3 regions of the Streptomyces sp. NPDC091371 genome follow, and region 1 is predicted to be linked to each of the others. Evidence: riboswitches for the same ligand, from Rfam matches in the RefSeq annotation. Region 1 holds a riboswitch; each other region holds the start of a gene.

What was found. Region 1 has a riboswitch for cyclic di-AMP ahead of AB0O21_RS26030 (transglycosylase family protein). Riboswitches for the same ligand answer to the same signal wherever they lie in the genome.
Region 2: it holds a riboswitch for cyclic di-AMP, as region 1 does, so the genes downstream of both, AB0O21_RS22910 (M23 family metallopeptidase) here and AB0O21_RS26030 (transglycosylase family protein) in region 1, are expected to answer to the same signal.
Region 3: it holds a riboswitch for cyclic di-AMP, as region 1 does, so the genes downstream of both, AB0O21_RS27865 (LysM peptidoglycan-binding domain-containing M23 family metallopeptidase) here and AB0O21_RS26030 (transglycosylase family protein) in region 1, are expected to answer to the same signal.

The regions. Positions count from the first base shown of each region.
Region 1 covers NZ_JBFBFP010000027.1:91,303-98,125, forward strand. The annotation lists gene eno (phosphopyruvate hydratase) at 1-633, opposite strand, end outside; gene AB0O21_RS26030 (transglycosylase family protein) at 909-1,619, opposite strand; cyclic di-AMP (ydaO/yuaA leader) riboswitch at 1,623-1,795, opposite strand; gene AB0O21_RS26035 (transglycosylase family protein) at 2,072-3,106, opposite strand; gene AB0O21_RS26040 (cytochrome P450) at 3,210-4,496, opposite strand; gene AB0O21_RS26045 (globin domain-containing protein) at 4,618-5,832, shown strand; gene AB0O21_RS26050 (nucleoside triphosphate pyrophosphohydrolase) at 5,850-6,823, opposite strand, start outside.
Region 2 covers NZ_JBFBFP010000021.1:78,780-85,602, reverse strand. The annotation lists gene AB0O21_RS22920 (HPr family phosphocarrier protein) at 1-64, shown strand, start outside; gene AB0O21_RS22915 (GntR family transcriptional regulator) at 400-1,077, opposite strand; gene AB0O21_RS22910 (M23 family metallopeptidase) at 1,249-2,052, opposite strand; cyclic di-AMP (ydaO/yuaA leader) riboswitch at 2,065-2,224, opposite strand; gene AB0O21_RS22905 (pitrilysin family protein) at 2,445-3,812, opposite strand; gene AB0O21_RS22900 (pitrilysin family protein) at 3,833-5,188, opposite strand; gene AB0O21_RS22895 (DNA topoisomerase IV subunit A) at 5,436-6,823, shown strand, end outside.
Region 3 covers NZ_JBFBFP010000031.1:82,036-88,858, forward strand. The annotation lists gene AB0O21_RS27855 (MBL fold metallo-hydrolase) at 115-1,308, opposite strand; gene AB0O21_RS27860 (SGNH/GDSL hydrolase family protein) at 1,417-2,202, opposite strand; gene AB0O21_RS27865 (LysM peptidoglycan-binding domain-containing M23 family metallopeptidase) at 2,366-3,343, opposite strand; cyclic di-AMP (ydaO/yuaA leader) riboswitch at 3,348-3,552, opposite strand; gene AB0O21_RS27870 (tyrosine-protein phosphatase) at 3,844-4,635, shown strand; gene AB0O21_RS27875 (aspartate aminotransferase family protein) at 4,687-6,090, opposite strand; gene hpnH (adenosyl-hopene transferase HpnH) at 6,087-6,823, opposite strand, start outside.

The sequences.
Region 1 (6,823 bases):
GGCGAAGCCGCCCTCGTCACCGAGACCGGTGGACAGGCCCTTGGTGTGCAGGACCTTCTTGAGGGTGTGGTAGACCTCGGCACCCCAGCGCAGCGCCTCGGAGAAGGACTCCGCGCCGATCGGGGCGATCATGAACTCCTGGATGTCCACGTTGGAGTCGGCGTGCGACCCACCGTTGAGGATGTTCATCATCGGAACGGGCAGCAGGTGCGCGTTCGGGCCGCCGAGGTAGCGGAAGAGCGGAAGGTCCGAGGCCTCGGACGCGGCGTGCGCGACGGCGAGGGAGACGCCGAGGATGGCGTTGGCGCCGAGGGAGCCCTTGTTCTCGGTGGCGTCCAGGTCGATCATCGCCTGGTCGATCAGGCGCTGCTCGGTGGCGTCGTAGCCGACGAGCTCCGGGCCGAGCTGCTCGATGACGGCGAGGACGGCCTTCTCGACGCCCTTGCCGAGGTAGCGGTTGGGGTCACCGTCACGGAGCTCTACGGCTTCGAACGCTCCGGTGGAGGCGCCGGACGGGACAGCAGCACGGCCGGTGCTGCCATCGTCGAGGCCCACCTCGACCTCGACCGTGGGGTTGCCTCGGGAGTCCAGGATTTCCCGGGCTACGACGACGTCGATGGACGGCACGAGCATCTCCTTCTGGGATGTGACGCTGGGTGTGCGGCGGCATGTCAGGCCGTGGGACGGCCTTGCCGCTTAGAGCCTAACCGGCTCCGGGCACTCGGCCAGCCGACCGCCCGGGTCCTGGGACGAAAAAGGGCCCGAATACCCCTGTTCCAGGACATAGGACTCTTGAGATGGGCGGTTCGCCCTGCGCAAACGCCGCCGCCCGGCGCGCGGGGGGAAGGCGCGCCGGGCGGTGGGGCTGTCACGTGTGGTGAAGACACCTGCGGCTATTGCCGCATTGTTCAGCTGAGCTTCAGCTTCTGACCCGGGTAGATCAGGTCGGCGTCCGACACGATGTCCTTGTTCAGCTCGAAGAGCTTCTCCCAGCCGCCCTTGACGCCGTTCGCGTCGGCGATGTCGCCCAGGGTGTCGCCGGACTTGACCTCGTACGAACCGTTGCCGGTCTTCACGGCCTCGGTGCGCTCGGAGCGGGTGGTCGGGGCCGGGGTCTCGGAGCGCTTCGGCTCCGTCTTCTTCGGCTCGGACTTCTTCGGCTCGGACTTCTTGGTCTCGGACTTCTTCGGCTCGGTCTTCTTCGTCTCGGTCTTCTTGGTCTCGGTCGAGGCGCCACCGCCGTAGGCGGAGTTCGACAGGCCCACGCCGCAGGACGGCCAGGCGCCCTTGCCCTGGCCCTTGAGGACCTTCTCGGCGATGGCTATCTGCTGGGACTTCGAGGCCTGGTTGGCCTGCGGGGCGTACGCCTTGCCGCCGTACGCGGCCCAGGTGGAGGAAGAGAACTGCAGGCCGCCGTAGTAGCCGTTGCCCGTGTTGATGGCCCAGTTGCCACCGGACTCGCACTGCGCGACGCGGTCCCACTCGGAAGCGGTGGCGGCGCTCGCGGTGCCCGCGGCCATCAGGGGCGCCGCGACGACGGCGCCGGCGACACCGGCGAGCGTGACGATGCGGGCGGCCTTGGCGGCGCGACGGTGCTTGCCCTTGCCGGAAAGCAGCATGAGGTTTCTCCTCACCGACGCCTACGAGGTGAGCTGTCGGGTTCGGGCGAGTGAGTTGCCCGGCCGTGCGACCTAGCGCACGTCTTGACCCCTAGCCGGTTGCGTGACCGTCTTTCAACGGCCGCTCCCGGCACCTACCTTGGTTCCCCCGCTCCTGCCTTCGGCGCTTGACGCGACGACTGTTCCCCCCGTCCGCCGGCAGGACTCGGCGATGCGGTCGAAGGAGCTCGCGGTGGCGAGCGATTCAGAAGGTAGACAGGTCTCCCCCCGATGTTCAACGAGCGACATCGGGGGGAAACGGTGCCTACTTGCGCCCCTTCCGAGGGCGTTTGCGCAGGTGAGGACGGGGTTTGCGGAAGCCCCGAGGCGGGACACGCCAGTTGACCGGAAGAGACACATGTCTCACTTACAGAAAACGGACAATCAACTCTTTCCGGATGGCTGAAGTGCCCTTAATGCGCGGTTAGATCCAGGTTCTGTCCGGGCTTGATCAGGTTGGCATCCTTGCCGATGACCTGCTCATTGGCCGAGTAGAGGGCGTTCCAGCCGCCCTTGAGCCCCTTGGCATCCGCGATGGCCGTCAGGCTGTCGCCCTCCTTCACGGTGTACGTGGGCTTCGACGCGGCGTCAGGTGTGGCGGGCGCCTCGGCCGCGGGCGCGCCGCGGTGCTTGCCGCTGCCCTCCGCGGGCGTGGCCCCCGGTGCGGTGGAGGCGCCCGGGGCCGCGGGGGCACTCGGGTCGGCCGGAGCACTCGGGTCGGCCGGGGTCACCGGCGGCAGGCCCGGGGTGGCGGGCGGGGCCGCGGGCGAGGTCGTGGGCGGGGTCGTGGGCGGCACGACCGGCGCGCTCGGGTCCACCGGGTGGCCGGAGTTGCCCGGGGCCGTGGGGTCCGGCGTCGGGAGCTCCGGCACCGGGAGGTCCGGCGGCGGCATGACGGGCAGTCCGAGGTTCGGGCCGAGCGGGCCGTCGGGGACGGCGGCCGGGGTCGGGGCCCCGAAGTCCGTGGAGGGCTTCCCGGTCCCGTGGTTCGGCACCTTGTCGTCCGGGCGGGACGGCGTGCGGCCGGCGGCGCCGCTGCCGGTCTGGCCGGGGTCCACCACCGCGGCGGGGCCCTGCGCGTCCAGCCCGGCGGGCGCCGCGCACATCGGCCACGCCTGCGGGCCGCGCGCCGCGAGCACCCGCTCGGCGACGGCGATCTGCTGGGACCGGCTCGCGAGGTCGGCCCGTGCGGCGAACTCGAGCCCGCCGGCCTCCCGCCACTCCTCCTGGGTGAACTGGAGCCCGCCGTAGGCGCCACTGCCGAAGTTGGCGCTCCACGTGCCGCCGCTCTCGCATTCGGCGACCTTGTCCCACGTGGAGGTGTCGGCTGCGCTCGCGCTCGTGGCGGCGAGCAGCGGCAGGGCCAGCGCGGAGCCGGTGACTCCGGCGGTGACGACTATCGCGGGCACCTGACGGGGGCGTCTGTGGCGGCCGTTCCCGGAACGCATGAGGCTGCACCTTTCGCATAACGGCGGGGTAACGGCAGAACCTAGCGGCCATCGAACGCATGTCACAAGTTCGCTCGGGAACTGACTTCTGGTCAGGCGCCGCTCAGGCGTTTGACGGTGCGAAGCGGACGGGGAGAGTGCGCAGGCCACGCATGATGAGTCCGCCGCGCCAGCGCAGCTCTTCGGGTGGAACGGCGAGTTCCAGATCCGGCAGACGCGTCAGCAAACTCGCGAGCGCGGTCTGCCCTTCAAGTCGTGCGAGCGGAGCGCCCAGGCAGTAGTGGATGCCGTGCCCGTAGCCGAGGTGCTGGTTGTCGGTCCGGGAGAGATCGAGGGTGTCCGGCTCGGCGAACCGCTCGGGGTCCCGGTCGGCGGCCGCGAGGACGACCAGGACCGGGTCTCCGGCCGCGATCCCCTGGCCGCCGAGGGTCATCGGTTCGGTGGCGAACCGCCAGGTGGCCAGCTCCACGGGGCCGTCGTAGCGCAGGAGTTCCTCGATCCCGGTGGCCAGCAGGCCGGTCTCCCCGGCGGCGAGGGAGGCCTGGAGGCGCTCGCGCTGGTCCGGGTTCATGAAGAGGGAGTGCAGCCCGTTGCCGATCAGGTTCACCGTGGTTTCAAAACCGGCGAAAAGCAGGATGAAAGCCATGGCGGTGGCCTCGGCCTCCGTCAGGTGGTCGCCGTGGTCGCTCGCCCGGATCAGGTCCGAGATGAGGTCATTGCCCAGATCATCCCGCTTTCGGTGGATCAATTCCCCGAGATAGGTGCGCATCTGCTTCACCGAGCGGGCGACCCCGCCCCGCGGGCCGCCACCGTGGCGGATCATCATGCCGGCCCAGTCGCGGAAGTCGTCCTGGTCCTCGCGCGGTACGCCGAGCATCTCGCAGATGGCGTAGATGGGGAGCGGGAAGGCGAACTCGTGGATGAGATCGGCCTCCCCCTTCGCCGCGAACTGGTCGATGAGGTGGTCGGTGAGCTCCTGCACCCGCGGGGTGAACTCGGCGACCCGGCGCGGGGTGAACGCCTTGGACACCAGCCGCCGCAGCCGGGTGTGGTCCGGCGGGTCGATGTTGAGCAGGTGCGTCATCAGCTCCGCCTTGCGCTCCCCGGGGATGCCGGTCTTCCCCTTGGCGTGCGCGGGCTCCGCGTGGTGCGCGGGATTCTTGCTCAGCCGCTGGTCGGCGAGGGCCTGGCGGGCGTCGGTGTACCGGGTCACCAGCCAGGCCTCCACCCCGCTGGGGAGCTTGGTGCGGTGCACCGGGGAGTGCTCGCGCAGCCAGGCGTAGGCCGGATAGGGGTCGGTGGCGAACTCCCAGTCGAAGAGGGTCGGACCCTGCGGGGAGGAGGGGTCGGCGGGGACGTCTGCGGGGGCTGCGGGAGTCTGCTCGTGCACCCGACGACCGTATCCCGGCGCCCACCCTCCACCCCATATGGCCGGTTCGCCGCGGCTGTCCGTAGATGGGTCGTCGCTTGACCTCACGCACTCCGACATTCCTACTTTCGGGTTTGTGGATGTGAGGATCTTGAAAAGCAGCTTCGCGGTGGTGGAGAGACGGGCCGAACACGCGGTCAAGTTCTTCTACTCCCACCTGTTCTGGCACAACCCCGGAGTCCGTGAACTCTTCCCGGTCTCCTTCGAGGACATGGAAAGACAGCGGGACCGGCTCTTCGCCGCGCTCACGCACGTGATCGCCCACCTGGAGAACGAGAGCCTGGTCCCCTACCTGCGCGACCTGGGGCGCGACCACCGCAAGTTCATGGTCGGCCCCGAACACTACGCGGCCGTCGGTTCCAGCCTGCTCGCCGCGCTCGCCGAGACCTCCGGAGACGCCTGGACCCCGCAGGTCGAGAAGGCGTGGGCCGAGGCCTACCAGGTGATCGCCGACACGATGATGGGCGGCGCCGCCACCAGCGAGGACCCGCCGTGGTGGGACGCCGAGGTCGTACGCCACCTCCAGTACGGGGAGGACATCGGCGTCCTCACCCTCCAGCCCCTGGTCCCCTTCCCCTACCTCCCCGGCCAGTACACGAGCGTGAGCAGCGAACGGGTCCCCACGACCTGGCGGACGTACTCCCTGGGCAACGCACCCCGCCCCGACGGCACCGTCGACCTGCACGTCAGCCGGATCGACCGGGGCCGCCTCAGCCCCTCCCTGGTCCGCGAGACACAGCCGGGCGACAGGCTGCGGCTCGCCGCCGCCGGCGGGCAGCTGACCCTGCGCCGCGAGGACCGGCCGGTCAGCTTCATCGCCGCGGGCACCGGCTGGGCGCCGATCCGGGCCATGCTGGAGGAACTCGCGGAGCACCCTCCCGATCAGGACGTGCGGCTGTTCGTGGTGGCGCGGGACGCCGCGCACCTCTACGACCGGCCGCTCATCGACGAGTACGCCGCCGCCTTCGACTGGCTGAGCGTCACCTACATCACCCCCGCCCCCGGCCAGCACCGCAACCAGGCCACGGACCGGCTCGCCACCGCCCTCAGCAACCGCGGGCTCTGGCCCGACCAGGACGTCTACCTCAGCGGGCCGCCGCTGTTCATCAACGAGACCGCGTACCTGCTGGAGGAGCTGGGCACCCCTCCCGGCCGGATTTTCCACGACTCCGTACCTGCCAGTGGCAAAGGCCACGGCCCCGGGTACGGGCGCCCCCTGGGCTTCGGCGAGTGGTTCCTGAACCGCCCGTCGCCGCACTGGCACAACCCTTCGAGCCGGGCTCCGCGCTCCTACTGAACCACCGCTGCTGGGGGCTACTCGCCGACGCCCTCGGCCGCACGGATCGCATCCCGGTAGACGCGGGCCGCCGCCCGCAGAGCCGTCTCGGGATCGACACCCTCCTCCTCCGCGCGCGCCGCCAGCGCCAGCAGCTCGTACCCCACGCCCTCACCCCTGGGCAGTTCCACGGCCAGTTCCCCCGCACGGGCCCGGCCGGCGAGCTTCGCCGCGAGCGCGAGACCGGGCTGGCCCAGCGGGATCCCGTCGGTGACCGACTCCCGCCCCTTCTCCACCGCCTTGGTGCGCTGCCAGTGCTCGTGCACGTCCTCGGGGCTCTCGGCCGCGGCGTCGCCGAAGACGTGCGGATGCCGGTGGATCAGCTTCTCGACCAGGGTCCCGGCCACGTCGTCGATGGAGAACGCCTCGTCGGCGTCCTCTGCAGCGCCCGTTCCCTCCTGCGCGATCCGCGCGTGGAAGACCACTTGGAGCAGGACGTCGCCGAGCTCCTCGCGCAGCTCCGTACGGTCGCCGGCCTCGATCGCCTCGACGAGCTCGTACGCCTCCTCGATCGCGTACTTCGCCAGGCCCTCGTGGGTCTGCTCCGAGGTCCACGGGCACTCGCGCCGGACCCGGTCCATCACCTGGACCACGTCGAGCAGGCGCGCGCCCGGCAGGTCGTACGAACCCGGCAGCAGTTCCAGGTCGGGCATGGAGAAGCGGCCCGAGCCGGCGAGCCGCGCCAGGCCGTCCGTGAGCCGCTGGTCGCCCTCGCCGCCCGGGAGCACCACGACGGTGCGGCCGCCCGCGCAGGCCTCGACCAGCGCGTGCGCGTCCGGGCTCGCGTGCTCGACCTCGATGCCGGCCTCCCGCAGGTACGGCAGCTGCGGGTGGCCGGTGTCGGCGCACAGCACCCGGTCCGCGGCGTGCAGGGTCTGCCAGGCCGGCCAGGACAGCACGCCGGGGGCGACCCGGTGGCTGGTGGTCAGCAGGACGATGCGGCCGGTCGCCT
Region 2 (6,823 bases), on a different contig from region 1:
CGCGCTGGACCGCCTCGCGAAGCTGGTCGAAGAGGGCCTGGAGGAGCTCCCCGAGACCGTCTGACCCTTCGGGTTCGCCACACCTCCCGCCGAAGCCGCGGCCCCCTCCCGGAGGCCGCGGCTTCGACATGTCCCGACCCGCCCCGCGTCCGGCGCGCACCCGTGAGCCGAGGCCGGGGACAATCCAGCCCCTCCGGCGTTTGCGGAGCGGGGTGCGGGGCGGAGCCCCGGCGGCGGAGCCGCACCCGAACCGTCGCGGAATTACCCGCGGCGAATTCACCTGCACCGCACACACGAAACCGACATCGGCGCCGGCACCGTCACCGGCACCGCGAATTCACGGAAATCCCGAATTCTGCCCGCGCCGCACCGGCATCCATCCTTTGTATACGGGCCCTGTTAATGCCGGGCACTCGAATTGTTTACGACAGGTTGCGAAGTGCTCACCGCCGCGCGGATCCGCAGCCGGTGCGCCCCCGTCGCGCGCTCCGCGTGGATCGCCGCCAGCGTCCGCGCCCGCTCCGCGTCACCCCGGGCCACCGCGTCCACGATCGCCCCGTGCTCGGCCCAGGACTCCACCGGCCGGGCCGGCGCCTCCACCGCGTACATCCACGCGACCTTGTGCCGCATCTGCGTGAGCAGCGCGATCAGCCCCGGACTGCCGGAGGCCTGCGCGAGCGTCTCGTGGAACCAGCCGCCCAGGGACCGAAGGTCCTCCCCCTGGCCCCGCCTGGCCCGCTCCTGGCCCAGCCTGACCAGCCCGCGCAGGACCTTGAGGTGCGCCTCGGTGCGCCGCCGCGCGGCCCGGGCCGCGGCGAGCGGCTCCAGCAGCATCCGCAGCTCCAGCAGATCGGCGGCCTCCTGCTCGGTCGGCTCGGCCACGCAGGCCCCCGCGTGGCGCCGCGTGGTCACGAACCCCTCGGACTCCAGGGTCCGCAGCGCCTCGCGGACCGGGACGCGCGAGACTCCGTACCGGCGGGCCAGGACCTCCTCGGTCAGCCTGCCGCCCGGCCCGAAGACCCCGGAGACGATGTCGTCGCGAATTGCCGTGCATACCGCGTGCGCAGGAATACGCAAGACCGAACCTCCGCCTATTTCCGACTCACACCCTCATTGGTGCCACTGCTGCCGCGACTCTATTGCAACACGGGATGATTTCCGAGAGCAGCCGGAAATGCGAAACCCGTGAAACACGAAGGCCCCGGCTCGGGGAGCCGGGGCCTTCGGTGAAGCGGGTGGTGCGCGGCGCTAGAGGGTCACGCCGTGCGAGCGCAGGTACGCGACCGGGTCGATGTCCGAGCCGTAGTCGGCGCCGGTGCGGGCCTCGAAGTGCAGGTGCGGGCCGCTGGAGTTGCCGGTGGAGCCCGACAGGCCGATCTGCTGGCCGGGGGTGACCTGCTGGCCGACGGAGACGCTCAGCCGGGACATGTGCCCGTACTGGGTGTAGGTGCCGTCGTTGTGCTTGATGACGACGTTGTTGCCGTACGCGCCGCCGTAGCCGGCCTCGACGACGACGCCGGCGCCCACCGCGTGGACCGAGGTGCCGGAGGCGGCGTGGAAGTCGATGCCGGTGTGGCTGCCGGAGGACCACATGCCGCCGCCCGCCTTGTACTGCGTGCTGACGTACGAGTCGTCCAGCGGGGAGACGAAGGTGTTGAGGCGCTTGCGCTCCTCCTCGCGGGCGGCGCGCTCGGCGGCCTCGCGCTCGGCCTTCGCCTTGGCCTCGGCGAGGCGCTTGGCCTCGGCGGCGCGCTGCTTGGCCTCGGCCTCGGCCTGCGCCTTGGCGGCGGCGTGGTCGGCGGCGCGCTGCTGGGACTCGGCCTGGTCGGCGATGTCGCCCGGGAGGTCCTCGGCAACGACGACGGCGCCGAGCGCGTTGTCCTGCGAGTGGTTGTTGGCGCCGCTGTCGGCGGCGAAGGCCGGAGCGGCCAGGGAGCCGACGACACCAGTGGTGGCGAGGGCGGCTATGCCGGCGTAACCGGCGGTCTTGCGGCTCAGACGGCTGGAGCCGCGGTGCTTGCCGGAGCCGGTGGGACGACTGCCAAACGCCATGAAGAGGCTGATCCTTTCCTTCCTTCTCGCCTACCGGGTTAGCTGACGGGTTCGGAGCAGGAAGGTCTCCTACGGGCCTCCTCTTGCGAGGCGGTCCGATTCACCCCAGGGACTGATGTGGGTCCCCGGCTCCCCAGGCTCGCGCCTGACGGGGACTCGGCGATCGCTGCCCGGTGCCGCGGATGCGGCGCGTACAACTGACGGACAGCACGGCCGACGCTAGGCGGATCATCAGTCAATCGCCAAACAGACACGCCCTTTTGTTGCGTACGCCACACCGCATATAAGCAACCTCATGACGAAACAGGCAAAAGGGACCCAGGCGGGCAAGCCGCCTGGGTCCCTCGAAGACGCGCCGGTCAGACGCCAGTTGGAGGTGTCAGTGCGTCACTTCAGTTGGTGACGACGCTCACGTCACCGATCCCGAGGGCCCGCACCGGCTCCTCGATCAGCGCCGCGTCGCCCACCAGGACGGTGACGAGCCGGTCCGCCGGGAAGGCGCTCACGACCGCCGAAGTGGCCTCCACCGTTCCGGTTTCGGCCAGTCGCGCGTACAACTGCGCCTGGTAGTCGTCCGGCAGCTCCTGCTCGACCTGGTCGGCGAGGGTGCCGGCGACCGAGGCCGCCGTCTCGAACTTCAGCGGGGCCACGCCCACCAAGTTCTGCACCGCCACGTCCCGTTCGGCGTCCGTCAGGCCGCCCTCCGCGAGGGTGCGGAGCACCTTCCAGAGGTCCTCCAGCGCCGGTCCGGTGTTCGGGGTGTCCACCGAGCCGCTGATGGCGAGCATCGAGGCGCCCTTGCCGTCCGCGGTGGAGCGCAGCACCTGGCCGAAGGCGCGCACGCCGTACGTGTACCCCTTCTCCTCGCGCAGCACCTTGTCCAGGCGGGAGGTCAGGGTGCCGCCCAGGCAGTACGTGCCGAGCACCTGGGCCGCCCAGACCCGGTCGTGGCGGTCCGGCCCGATCCGGCCGATCAGCAGCTGCGTCTGGACCGCGCCGGGCCGGTCCACGATGACCACGCGGCCGGTGTCGTCAGCGGTGATCGGCGGGACGGGGCGCGCCTCGGTGGTGTCGCCCGTCCAGGTGCCCAGGGTGTCCGCCAGGACGGCGTCCAGGTCGATGCCGGTCAGGTCGCCGACGACCACCGCGGTGGCGGTGGCGGGGCGCACGTGGGCCTCGTAGAAGGCGCGGACGGCGGCCGAGTCGATCCGGGCGACCGTCTCCTCGGTGCCCTGGCGCGGGCGGGACATCCGCAGGGTGGCCGGAAACAGCTCCTTGGAGAGCTGCTTGGCGGCCCGCCGCTGCGGGTTGGCCAGCTCGTGCGGGATCTCGTCGAGCCGGTTGCGCACCAGCCGGTCGACCTCGTTGTCGGCGAAGGCGGGCGCGCGCAGCGCCTCGGCGAGCAGGCCGAGCGCCTTGTGCAGCCGGGAGGCCGGGACCTCCAGGGAGACCCGCAGGCCGGGGTGGTCGGCGTGCGCGTCGAGGGTGGCGCCGCAGCGCTCCAGCTCGGCGGCGAACTCCTCGGCGGTGTGCTTGTCGGTGCCCTCGGAGAGCGCGCGGGCCATGATGGTGGCCACGCCGTCCAGGCCCTCGGGCTCCGCGTCGAGCGGGGCGGCGAGGTTGATCTCGACGGCGATCACCTGCTGGCCGGGGCGGTGGCACCGCAGCAGGGTGAGGCCGTTGCCGAGCACGCCGCGGTCCGGAGCCGGGAAGGCCCACGGCTTGGCCTCGCCGGCCTGCGGCTGCGGGTGGAAGGTCATCGTGACGGCTGCGGTGTCGCTCACTGCTCCGCCCCCTCGTTCTCGTCGCTCTCGTCGGACTCGGCGGACTCCTCGGAGCCCGGCAGCGGCTCGTAGACCAGCACCGCGCGGTTGTCGGGGCGCAGTCGGGCCGCGGCCACGGCCTGCACCTCCTCGGCGGTGATGTCGAGGACCCGCTGGACGGCGGTCAGCGCCAGCTGCGGGTCGCCGAACAGCACCGCGAACCGGCACAGTTCGTCGGCGCGGCCGGCCACCGTGCTCAGCCGGTCGAGCCACTCGCGCTCCAGCTGAGCCTGGGCGCGCTCCATCTCCTCGGCCGTCGGGCCCTCGGCGGCGAACCGCGCGAGCTCCTCGTCCACGGCCGCCTCGATGACGGGCACCTCGACCCCGCTGGAGGTCTTGACGTCCAGCCAGCCCAGCGAGGGCGCGCCCGCCAGGCGCAGCATGCCGAAGCCGGCCGCGACGGCCGTCTGGTCCCGGCGTACCAGGCGGTTGTGCAGCAGGGAGGACTCCCCGCCGCCCAGGATCGTCAGCGCCACGTCGGCGGCGTCGCACTCGCGGGTGCCGTCGTGCGGGAGGCGGTACGCGGCCATCAGCGCGCGCGCCGGAACCTCCTCCACGATCTCCTCGCGCAGCTGCTCGCCGATGATCTCGGGCAGCGAGCCGTCGCGGGGCGGCTGCTTGCCGTCGTGCGCGGGGATGGAGCCGAAGTACTTCTCGACCCAGGCCAGCGTCTGCGCCGGGTCGATGTCCCCGACGACCGACAGCACCGCGTTGTTGGGCGCGTAGTAGGTACGGAAGAAGTTGCGCGCGTCCTCCAGGGACGCGGCGTCCAGGTCGGCCATGGAGCCGATCGGGGTGTGGTGGTACGGGTGGCCCTCCGGGTAGGCGAGGGCGGTCAGCTTCTCGAACGCCGTGCCGTAGGGGACGTTGTCGTACCGCTGGCGGCGCTCGTTCTTGACGACGTCGCGCTGGTTCTCCATGGACTCGTCGTCCAGGGCGGCCAGCAGCGAGCCCATCCGGTCCGCCTCCAGCCAGAGCGCGAGCTCCAGCTGGTGGGCCGGCATCGTCTCGAAGTAGTTGGTGCGCTCGAAGCTGGTCGTGCCGTTGAGGGAGCCGCCGGCGCCCTGGACCAGCTCGAAGTGACCGTTGCCCGGAACCTGCTTCGAGCCCTGGAACATCAGGTGCTCGAAGAGGTGAGCAAGGCCCGTACGCCCCTTGACTTCATGGCGCGAGCCGACGTCGTACCACAGGCAGACCGCGGCGACCGGGGTCAGGTGGTCCTCGGAGAGCACCACGCGCAGGCCGTTGGCCAGCCGGTGCTCGGTCGCTGTCAGGCCGCCGGAGCCGGCCTGAGCTGTGGCCGTGTGACCCATGGGCATGTGGTCCCTTCGATCGCGATGCAGAGATTTCTGTCAGACCTGCCACTGTATGCAAGCGCGTCGCCCGCCGGATAAGTTCCCGGGTCACCTGGGTCGGAGTCGGCGTTGTCGGTGCGTCGGGCCACAATGGTCCGCGTCGTACCCGAGTCCCACCCGAGCACGACAAGCCAGACCACGCCAGACCAGTCAGATCCAGCCAGACCCCAGCACACCCCATTCTTGGTTAAGGAGCCGCGCAGCGATGGCCCGCCGCAGCACGAAGACCCCGCCGCCGGAGGATTTCGAGGAGAAGATCCTCGACATCGACGTCGTCGACGAAATGCAGGGCTCCTTCCTCGAGTACGCGTACTCGGTGATCTACTCCCGTGCCCTGCCCGACGCCCGGGACGGCATGAAGCCGGTCCACCGGCGCATCGTCTACCAGATGAACGAGATGGGCCTGCGCCCCGACCGCGGCTACGTGAAGTGTGCCCGTGTCGTCGGCGAGGTCATGGGCAAGCTCCACCCGCACGGTGACGCGTCGATCTACGACGCCCTCGTGCGCATGGCCCAGCCCTTCTCCATGCGGCTCCCGCTGGTCGACGGCCACGGCAACTTCGGCTCGCTCGGCAACGACGACCCGCCGGCCGCCATGCGTTACACCGAGTGCAAGATGGCCGACGCCACGTCGCTGATGACGGAGTCGATCGACGAGGACACCGTCGACTTCACCGCCAACTACGACGGCCAGGAGCGGGAGCCCGTCGCCCTGCCCGCTGCCTACCCGAACCTGCTGGTCAACGGCGCGTCCGGGATCGCGGTCGGCATGGCCACCAACATGCCCCCGCACAACCTCGGCGAGGTCATCGCGGCCGCCCGCCACCTGATCCGCTACCCGCAGGCGGACCTGGAGGCGCTGATGCGCTTCGTTCCGGGTCCGGACCTGCCGACCGGCGGCCGGATCGTGGGCCTGTCCGGGATCAAGGACGCGTACGAGAACGGCCGCGGCACCTTCAAGATCCGCGCGACGGTGGCCGTGGAGAACGTGACGGCGCGCCGCAAGGGCCTCGTCGTCACCGAACTGCCCTTCACGGTCGGACCCGAGAAGGTCATCGCGAAGATCAAGGACCTGGTCGGCTCGAAGAAGCTCCAGGGCATCGCCGACGTCAAGGACCTCACGGACCGCTCGCACGGCCTGCGCCTGGTCATCGAGATCAAGAACGGCTTCCACCCGGAGGCCGTGCTGGAGCAGCTCTACAAGCTGACGCCGATGGAGGAGTCCTTCGGCATCAACAACGTGGCGCTCGTGGACGGGCAGCCGCTGACGCTGGGCCTCAAGGAGCTGCTGGAGGTCTACCTCGACCACCGCTTCGAGGTCGTCCGGCGGCGCAGCGAGTTCCGCCGCGGCAAGCGGCGCGACCGGCTGCACCTGGTCGAGGGCCTGCTGGTGGCGCTCCTCGACATCGACGAGGTCATCCGGATCATCCGGGACAGCGACAACTCCGCGCAGGCGAAGGAACGCCTGATGGAGCACTTCTCGCTGAGCGAGGTCCAGACCCAGTACATCCTCGACACGCCGCTGCGCCGGCTCACCCGCTTCGACCGGATCGAGCTGGAGTCCGAGCGCGATCGGCTGACCGGCGAGATCGA
Region 3 (6,823 bases), on a different contig from region 1:
ATCACCGATTGGACGCGCCGTCGCGCTCCGCATGATCTCCGGCCGTGCCGGTCGTCGTGCGCGCGATCCGCGTGCGCACGACAACCGGGGACGATCCGTTCGCGGAGGCCGCCGTCACCGCTCGCCGGCGAGGTCCAGGTCCCCGGCCCGGGGCTCGTCCGGTGCGAGTTCCACCGGCTTGGGGCGACGCCACGGGTGAGCGATCGGGCGCGCGATCGGGCGCCACCAGGGTTCCGCGGGCAGCGTTCCGGCAGGCTCGAAGGGTTCGCCGGGGTGCGGGAGCGCGATCGGCTGGTCGGCATCCTCCGCGGCGTCGACCGTCCACTCGCCCGGCTCCGCCCAAGGATGGAGCGAGAGGTTGAAGGTGCCCCAGTGGATCGGGAGCATCACGCCGTGCGGGACGCCGCCCTGGAGGTCGAGGTGGGCGCGCAGGCCCTCCTCCGGAGTCATGTGGATGTCGGGCCAGTACTCCGAGTACGCGCCGATCTGGATCATCGTGGCGTCGAAGGGGCCGTGCTCGGCGCCGATCTCCTTGAAGCCGGGGAAGTAGCCCGTGTCCCCGCTGTGGTAGATCCGGTGCTCGTCGCCCGTGACGACCCAGGACGCCCACAGGGTGTGCTGCTGGTTGCGCAGGCCGCGGCCGCAGAAGTGGCGGGCGGGGGTCGCGGTCAGGGACAGGCCCGCGATCTTGGTGGTCTCGTTCCAGTCCAGCTCGCGCAGCCGGTCGGCCGGGACGCCCCAGTGCTCCAGGTGCGCGCCGACGCCCAGCGGGACCGCGAAGACCGTGTCCGTGCCGGCCAGAGCCTTGATCGTCGGCAGGTCGAGGTGGTCGTAGTGGTCGTGCGAGATGACCACCACGTCCACCTCGCCCAGGGAGGCCAGCGGGACGGGCACCGGGTGCAGCCGCTTGGGCCCGGCGAACGGGAAGGGCGAGCAGCGCTCTCCCCAGACCGGGTCGAACAGCACCCGGCGCCCGTCGATCTCCGCGAGCACGCTGGAGTGGCCCATCCAGGTCAGGCGCAGCCCGCTCGCCGGCGGCTTCGCCAGCTCCGCGAGCGTGGTCGGGTAGACCGGGATCGGCGAGGCGGGAGCGCGCCGGATCCGCTGTTCCCGGTGGAAGTAGATCTTGGCGAACTCCGCCATCGAGCCGGAGGGCCTGTTCCGGGCCCCGACCGGGTTCTGGAAGACGCCGTCGGCGAAGTTCGGCGAGCGGCGGATGCGCTCCAGCCGGGCGCCGGAGGGGTCCGCGCCGAAGGCTTCGGGCCGCAGGGCGCGCAGCCGCGGACGCAAGGGACGGGAGCCGGTCAAGGCGCCTCCAGGGACGGTGCGGTCAGGATGTTCGTCGGTCTACGACCTTCCCAACGCACACCGGCCCCGAAGGATTCCGCGTCCCCCGTGCGTGTCGTCCCGTGCCGCCTACAGCGGCAGCAGGTCCGGCCGCTTCGCCTCGACGTGGTCCCCGGAGGACTCCCCGCGCAGCCGGCGGCCGATCCAGGGCGCCAGGTGCTCGCGCGCCCACTGGATGTTGTCCCGGGTCACGTCGACCGAGCCGCGCGGTCGCTCCGGCGGCCATGGCTGGTCGGGGTCGGCCGGCACGTCCAGCCCGAGCACCTGCGCGGCGCGCAGCGCGACCCGGGTGTGCCCCTCGGGCGAGAGGTGCAGCCGGTCGGTGTCCCACGCCCTGCGGTCCTGTACGGACTTGAGGGACCAGAGGTCCAGCACCGGGCAGTCGTAGCGGTCGGCGATGGCGCGGACGTGCACGCTGTACGTCGCCACCTTGCCCCGCAGGTGCTTGAGGACGGGTACGCCCCGGGTGTCGAAGCCGGTGGTGATCACCACCCGGCCGACGGCCTGCGTGAGGTCGGCGACGGCCGCCTCGAACCGCTGCGCCACGTCGTCCGGGTCGGTGCCGGGGCGGATGATGTCGTTGCCGCCCGCGCAGAAGGTCACGAGGTCCGGAGCGAGCGCCTTGGCCCGCGGGACCTGCTCGGCCACGATCTGGTCGAGGAGTTTGCCGCGCACGGCCAGGTTCGCGTACCGGAATTCGCCTTCCGGGTGCTCGTCGGCCAGGAGCACGGCGAGCCGGTCCGCCCAGCCGAGATAAGTGTCCCCGGGTCCCGGGTCCCCCACGCCCTCGGTGAAGCTGTCCCCGATCGCCGCGTACGAGCCGATGGTCTTGGGTTTCGTCGTCGTCGCTGCCACGGGACAACATCCTTCACTCCCGTAACCAACCTACGCCAACGTAATGAGGGGTTGACGGGCCGTGATCTTTACCACCCGGGGGATAAGGAATACGTACACGTGAGGCCGGGACCCCCCTCGGGTCCCGGCCTCGCGCGTGTCGGTGCTCCGGCGGCGGCTGCCGTCAGATGCTGACGCCCTTCGAGCGGAGGTAGCTCAGCGGGTCGATGTCGGAGCCGTAGGACGGGCCCGTGCGGATCTCGAAGTGGAGGTGCGGGCCGGTCGAGTTGCCGGTGGAACCGGAGAGGCCGATGGTCTGGCCGCCGGTGACGCTCTGGCCGGAGGAGACGGACAGCGAGGAGAGGTGGGCGTACTGCGAGTAGGTGCCGTCCGCGTGCCGGATGACGACCTCGTTGCCGTACGAGCCGGCCCAGCCCGCGGAGACGACGGTGCCCGCGCCGACCGACCTGACGGTGGTGCCGGAGCTCGCGATGAAGTCGACACCGGTGTGGTAGCCGGAGGACCACATGCTGCCCGCGACCTTGTAGGCGGTGGAGACGCCGCTGCCGGCGAGCGGGGCCACGAAGCCGGAGGCCGCCTGCTTGGCGGCCGGGGCCTCGGCCGCGGACTCCTGCCGGGCCGGCGGGGCCTGCTCGGCGGCCTTCGGAGCCGTCTTGGGAGCGGCCTTCGGAGCGGACTTCGCAGCGGCCTTCGGGGCCTTCTCGGGGGCCGGGGCGGATTCGGCCGGGGCCGCCTCGCCCGCACCGCCGAGGGTGAGCTTCAGGCCCGGGTGGATCAGCGACGGGTTGCTGCCGACGGCCTCGCGGTTGTCGGCGTAGAGCTGCTCCCAGCCGCCGGCCAGGTGGCGCTCGGCGGCGATCTTCGAGAGGTAGTCGCCCGGCACGACCGTGTAGACGGTCGGCGCGGCGGCCGCCGTGCCCTGGAGCGCGACCGGAGCCTGCGGGGCCGCCGCGGGGGCCACGGTGGTCGCGGCGTTCGCGGCGGTCGTCGTCGCGGCCGCAGCGGCCGGAGCGCCGGCCGCGTGGGCACCCGCGGCGCCCAGCAGCGGCAGCGCGAGGGCCGCACCACCGGTGCCGGCGACGGCGAAACCGCGCGATATCGAAAGGGACTTGGGGCGGCGGTGCTTACCCTTTGCAGGCATGGCGAATTCCTCTCCGGCGCCTGCGAGGTGAGCTGTCGGGTTCGGACTGGAGATGTCCGGCCGCACATGAACGGAACATGTACGGCTTCACCCCAAGCCGTCTCGGTCAAAGATCCGGGACGGCGGCTTACCTGGTTCCCCCGCTCCTGCCGCGCGTCATTGGTCGGGTGCGGTTTCCGGGTAGCGGCAGGATTCGGCGATCCACCCGGATCGATCGCGAACGTAATCCCAAAGGGCCGCGCCGAACAAGCCGCGAATTTCCTGACGGAATCACAGGACCGGGAAACCGGGGGAATTCCGGTCACCCTCCGTCCATTCCCGCCCGCCAACAACCGCTCCGACGCGGGCATTCGGCTTTCGCGATCAGGCACTCACGGTCACCGTATGATCTGGCTCACGGGGACGCGCCCGATCTCGCCTCCGCTTATGGCAAGTTGTCGCCAAGTAGTGCAATTCGGACAGAGCACCCACAACCAGCATCGTGAAGCGGAGGAGTTCCCTTGACCCAGCAGATACAGGAGCCGGAGTTGTCCGGAGTGCGCAATTTCCGCGATGTGGGCGGAATGCCGACTTCTGACGGACGAAGGGTCAGGACGGGACGACTGTTCCGAAGCGGACATCTGGCGCATGCCACTGAAACCGATACAGAGTTCCTCGGTTCGCTCGGCCTCCACACCGTCTTCGACTTCCGCAACGGCGCCGACCACGCGCTGGAGGGCCCGGACGTGGAACTGCCCGGCGTGCGCAACGTCAACATCCCGCTCTCGGATCCGGCCGACGGCCGCGAGTTCTGGAAGATGGTCCGCGACGGCGACCTCGACCAGCTCCGCTCGGTCCTGGGCGACGGGAAGGCCGCGGCCCGGATGGCGAACTCCTACCGCGGAATGATCAAGAACCGCACCGCCGAGCACAGCCGCGTCCTGCACGCCCTCGCCGAGGACAGCGTCCCGGCCCTGATGCACTGCGCGGCCGGGAAGGACCGGGCCGGCCTGTCGATCGCCGTCACGCTGCTCGCGCTGCGCGTCGAGCGCGAGGCGATCGTCGCGGACTACCTGGAGTCGAACGCCCCGCACCGCCGCTACCGCGTCCGCCGCAGCGACGAGTCCGCCGAGGCCCGCTCCCCCGAAGTGATGGAGCTGCTCGCCCCGCTCTTCGACGCCCGCGCCGAGTACCTGCTCGCGGCCTTCGACACCATCGACGAGATCTGGGGCGGCGTGGACGCGTACCTCTCGCAGGGCCTCGGACTCGCGCCCGAGACCCAGGACCGCCTCCGCGAGCGCCTGCTCGACTGACGTCCGGCGGCCGGAGGGGGGCGCGCCCGACGCGCTCCCCTCCCCCGCCGGTCAGCGGTTGCCGACCGCCTGCTTCACCAGGGTCCGGCCGAACTCCCACATCAGCCCCGACCCGCCGTGCGCCTCGTCCATGACCTCGCGGAAGGCACCGACGAACCGGTCGACGTCCCGCTCGTCCACGATCAGCGGCGGGATCAGCTTGATCACTTCGAGGTGGTCCCCGGAGACCTGGGTGAGGATCCGGTGCTTCTGCAGCAGCGGCACCACGACCATCTGCGCGAAGAGCCCCTTGCGGGCCGCCTGGAGCATCGTCCAGCGGCTGCGCAGCCCGAGCGAGGACGGCCGGCCGAACTCGATGCCGATCATCAGCCCGCGCCCCCGGACCTCGTGGAGCAGTTCGTACTCGTCCACGAGCGCGGCCAGCCGCCCGCGCAGCAGGTCGCCCATGGCCCGGGCATGGGCGACGACCTCCTCGTCCTCCATCACCGAGAGCACCGCCAGCCCGGCGGCCATCGCCTGCGCGTTGGAGCCGAAGCTCGCGGAGTGCACGAGCACCCGGTCCATCGAGGAGTAGACCTTCTTGAAGATCCAGTCCTTGCCGAGGGTCGCGCCGACCGGCACGTAGCCGCCCGACAGCGCCTTGGCCACGCACACCAGGTCCGGCTCCACGCCCGGCTCATGCTGGTACGCGTAGAAGTCACCGGTACGCCCCAGCCCGGTCTGCACCTCGTCCGCGATCAGCAGCGCCTTGTGCCGGTGGAGCAGCTCCTGAGCGGCGAGCAGGAAGCCGGGCGGGGCGGCGTGGACCCCCTTGCCCTGGATCGGTTCGACGACGAAGGCGGCCACGTCCCCCTTGCGCAGCTCCCGCTCCAGGGCGGCCAGGTCCCCTAGCGCGATGCCCGTGTCGGGGAGCAGCGGCGCGAAGCCGTCCCGGAAGCCGCTCTCCCCGTTGACCGAGAGCGAGCCCGTGGTCAGCCCGTGGAAGGCGTGGTCGCAGTACAGGATCCTGGGGCGCCCGGTGGCGTACCGGGCGAACTTCAGGGCCGTCTCCACCGCCTCGGTGCCGCTGTTGCCGAAGAAGACCCGGTCCAGGTGGGGGCTGTACGAGAGCAGCTTCTCGGCCAGCAGCCCGGGCAGCGGCTGGCAGTCGAAGCGGGTCAGGTCGGCGAGCTGGGCGTCGAGGACGTCGTGCAGGGCGCGGCGGACGACGGGGTGGTGGCGGCCCAGGCCCATCACCCCGAAGCCGGCCAGCATGTCGAGGTAGTCGTTGCCCTCGGCGTCCCAGAAGTGGGCGCCCTCGGCCCTCTCGTAGACCTTGTCGAAGCCGATGGTGTGCAGCATGCGGGGCAGCTGGTGGTTGAGGTGCTTGGCGTGCAGCTCGTAGCGCTCCGAACCCCGCGCCGCCAGCAGGGCTCCTAGGTCGAAGCCCTTCCCCCCTCGCGACCGCGCCGTCATGCCGACTTGTCCCGGTTGCCGCTCACCGTCTCGCGGGCCGCCCGGAGGGATTCCTTGAGCGATCCCATGGTGGCGAGGACGGCGGTGGGCTCGTAGCCGCAGTGCGCCATGCAGTTGGCGCAGCGCGGGTCCTTGCCGCGGCCGTACTTGCTCCAGTCGGTGTCCTCGATCAGTTCGCGGTAGGTGGGCACGTAGCCGTCGCTCATCAGATAGCAGGGGCGCTGCCAGCCGAAGAGGGAGTAATTCGGAATGGCCCAGGCCGTGCAGGGGAAATCGGCCTTTCCTTCCAGGAAGTCCAGGAAGAGCGGGGAGTGGTTGAGCCGCCAGCGCCTGCGGTTGCCGCCCGCGAAGGCCTTCTTGAAGAGTTCGCGGGTCTGTTCCACGCCCAGGAAGTGCTCCTGGTCGGGGGCCTTTTCGTAGGCGTAGGCGGGCGAGATCATCATCTCGTCCACCTTCAGGTCGTCATTGAGGTAGTTGAGCACCTCGATGATCGTCTGCGGGGTGTCGGTGTTGAAGAAGGTGGAGTTGGTGGTGACCCGGAAACCACGCCTCTTCGCCTCCTTGATGGCGGCGACCGCCTCGTCGAAGACCCCTTCCTTGGCCACCGATTCGTCGTGGCGTTCGCGCAGGCCGTCGATGTGCACGGCGAAGGCGAAATAGGGCGACGGAGTGAACTTCTCGATCTTCTTGCGCAGCAGCATCGCGTTCGTGCAGAGGAAGACGTACTTCCGCT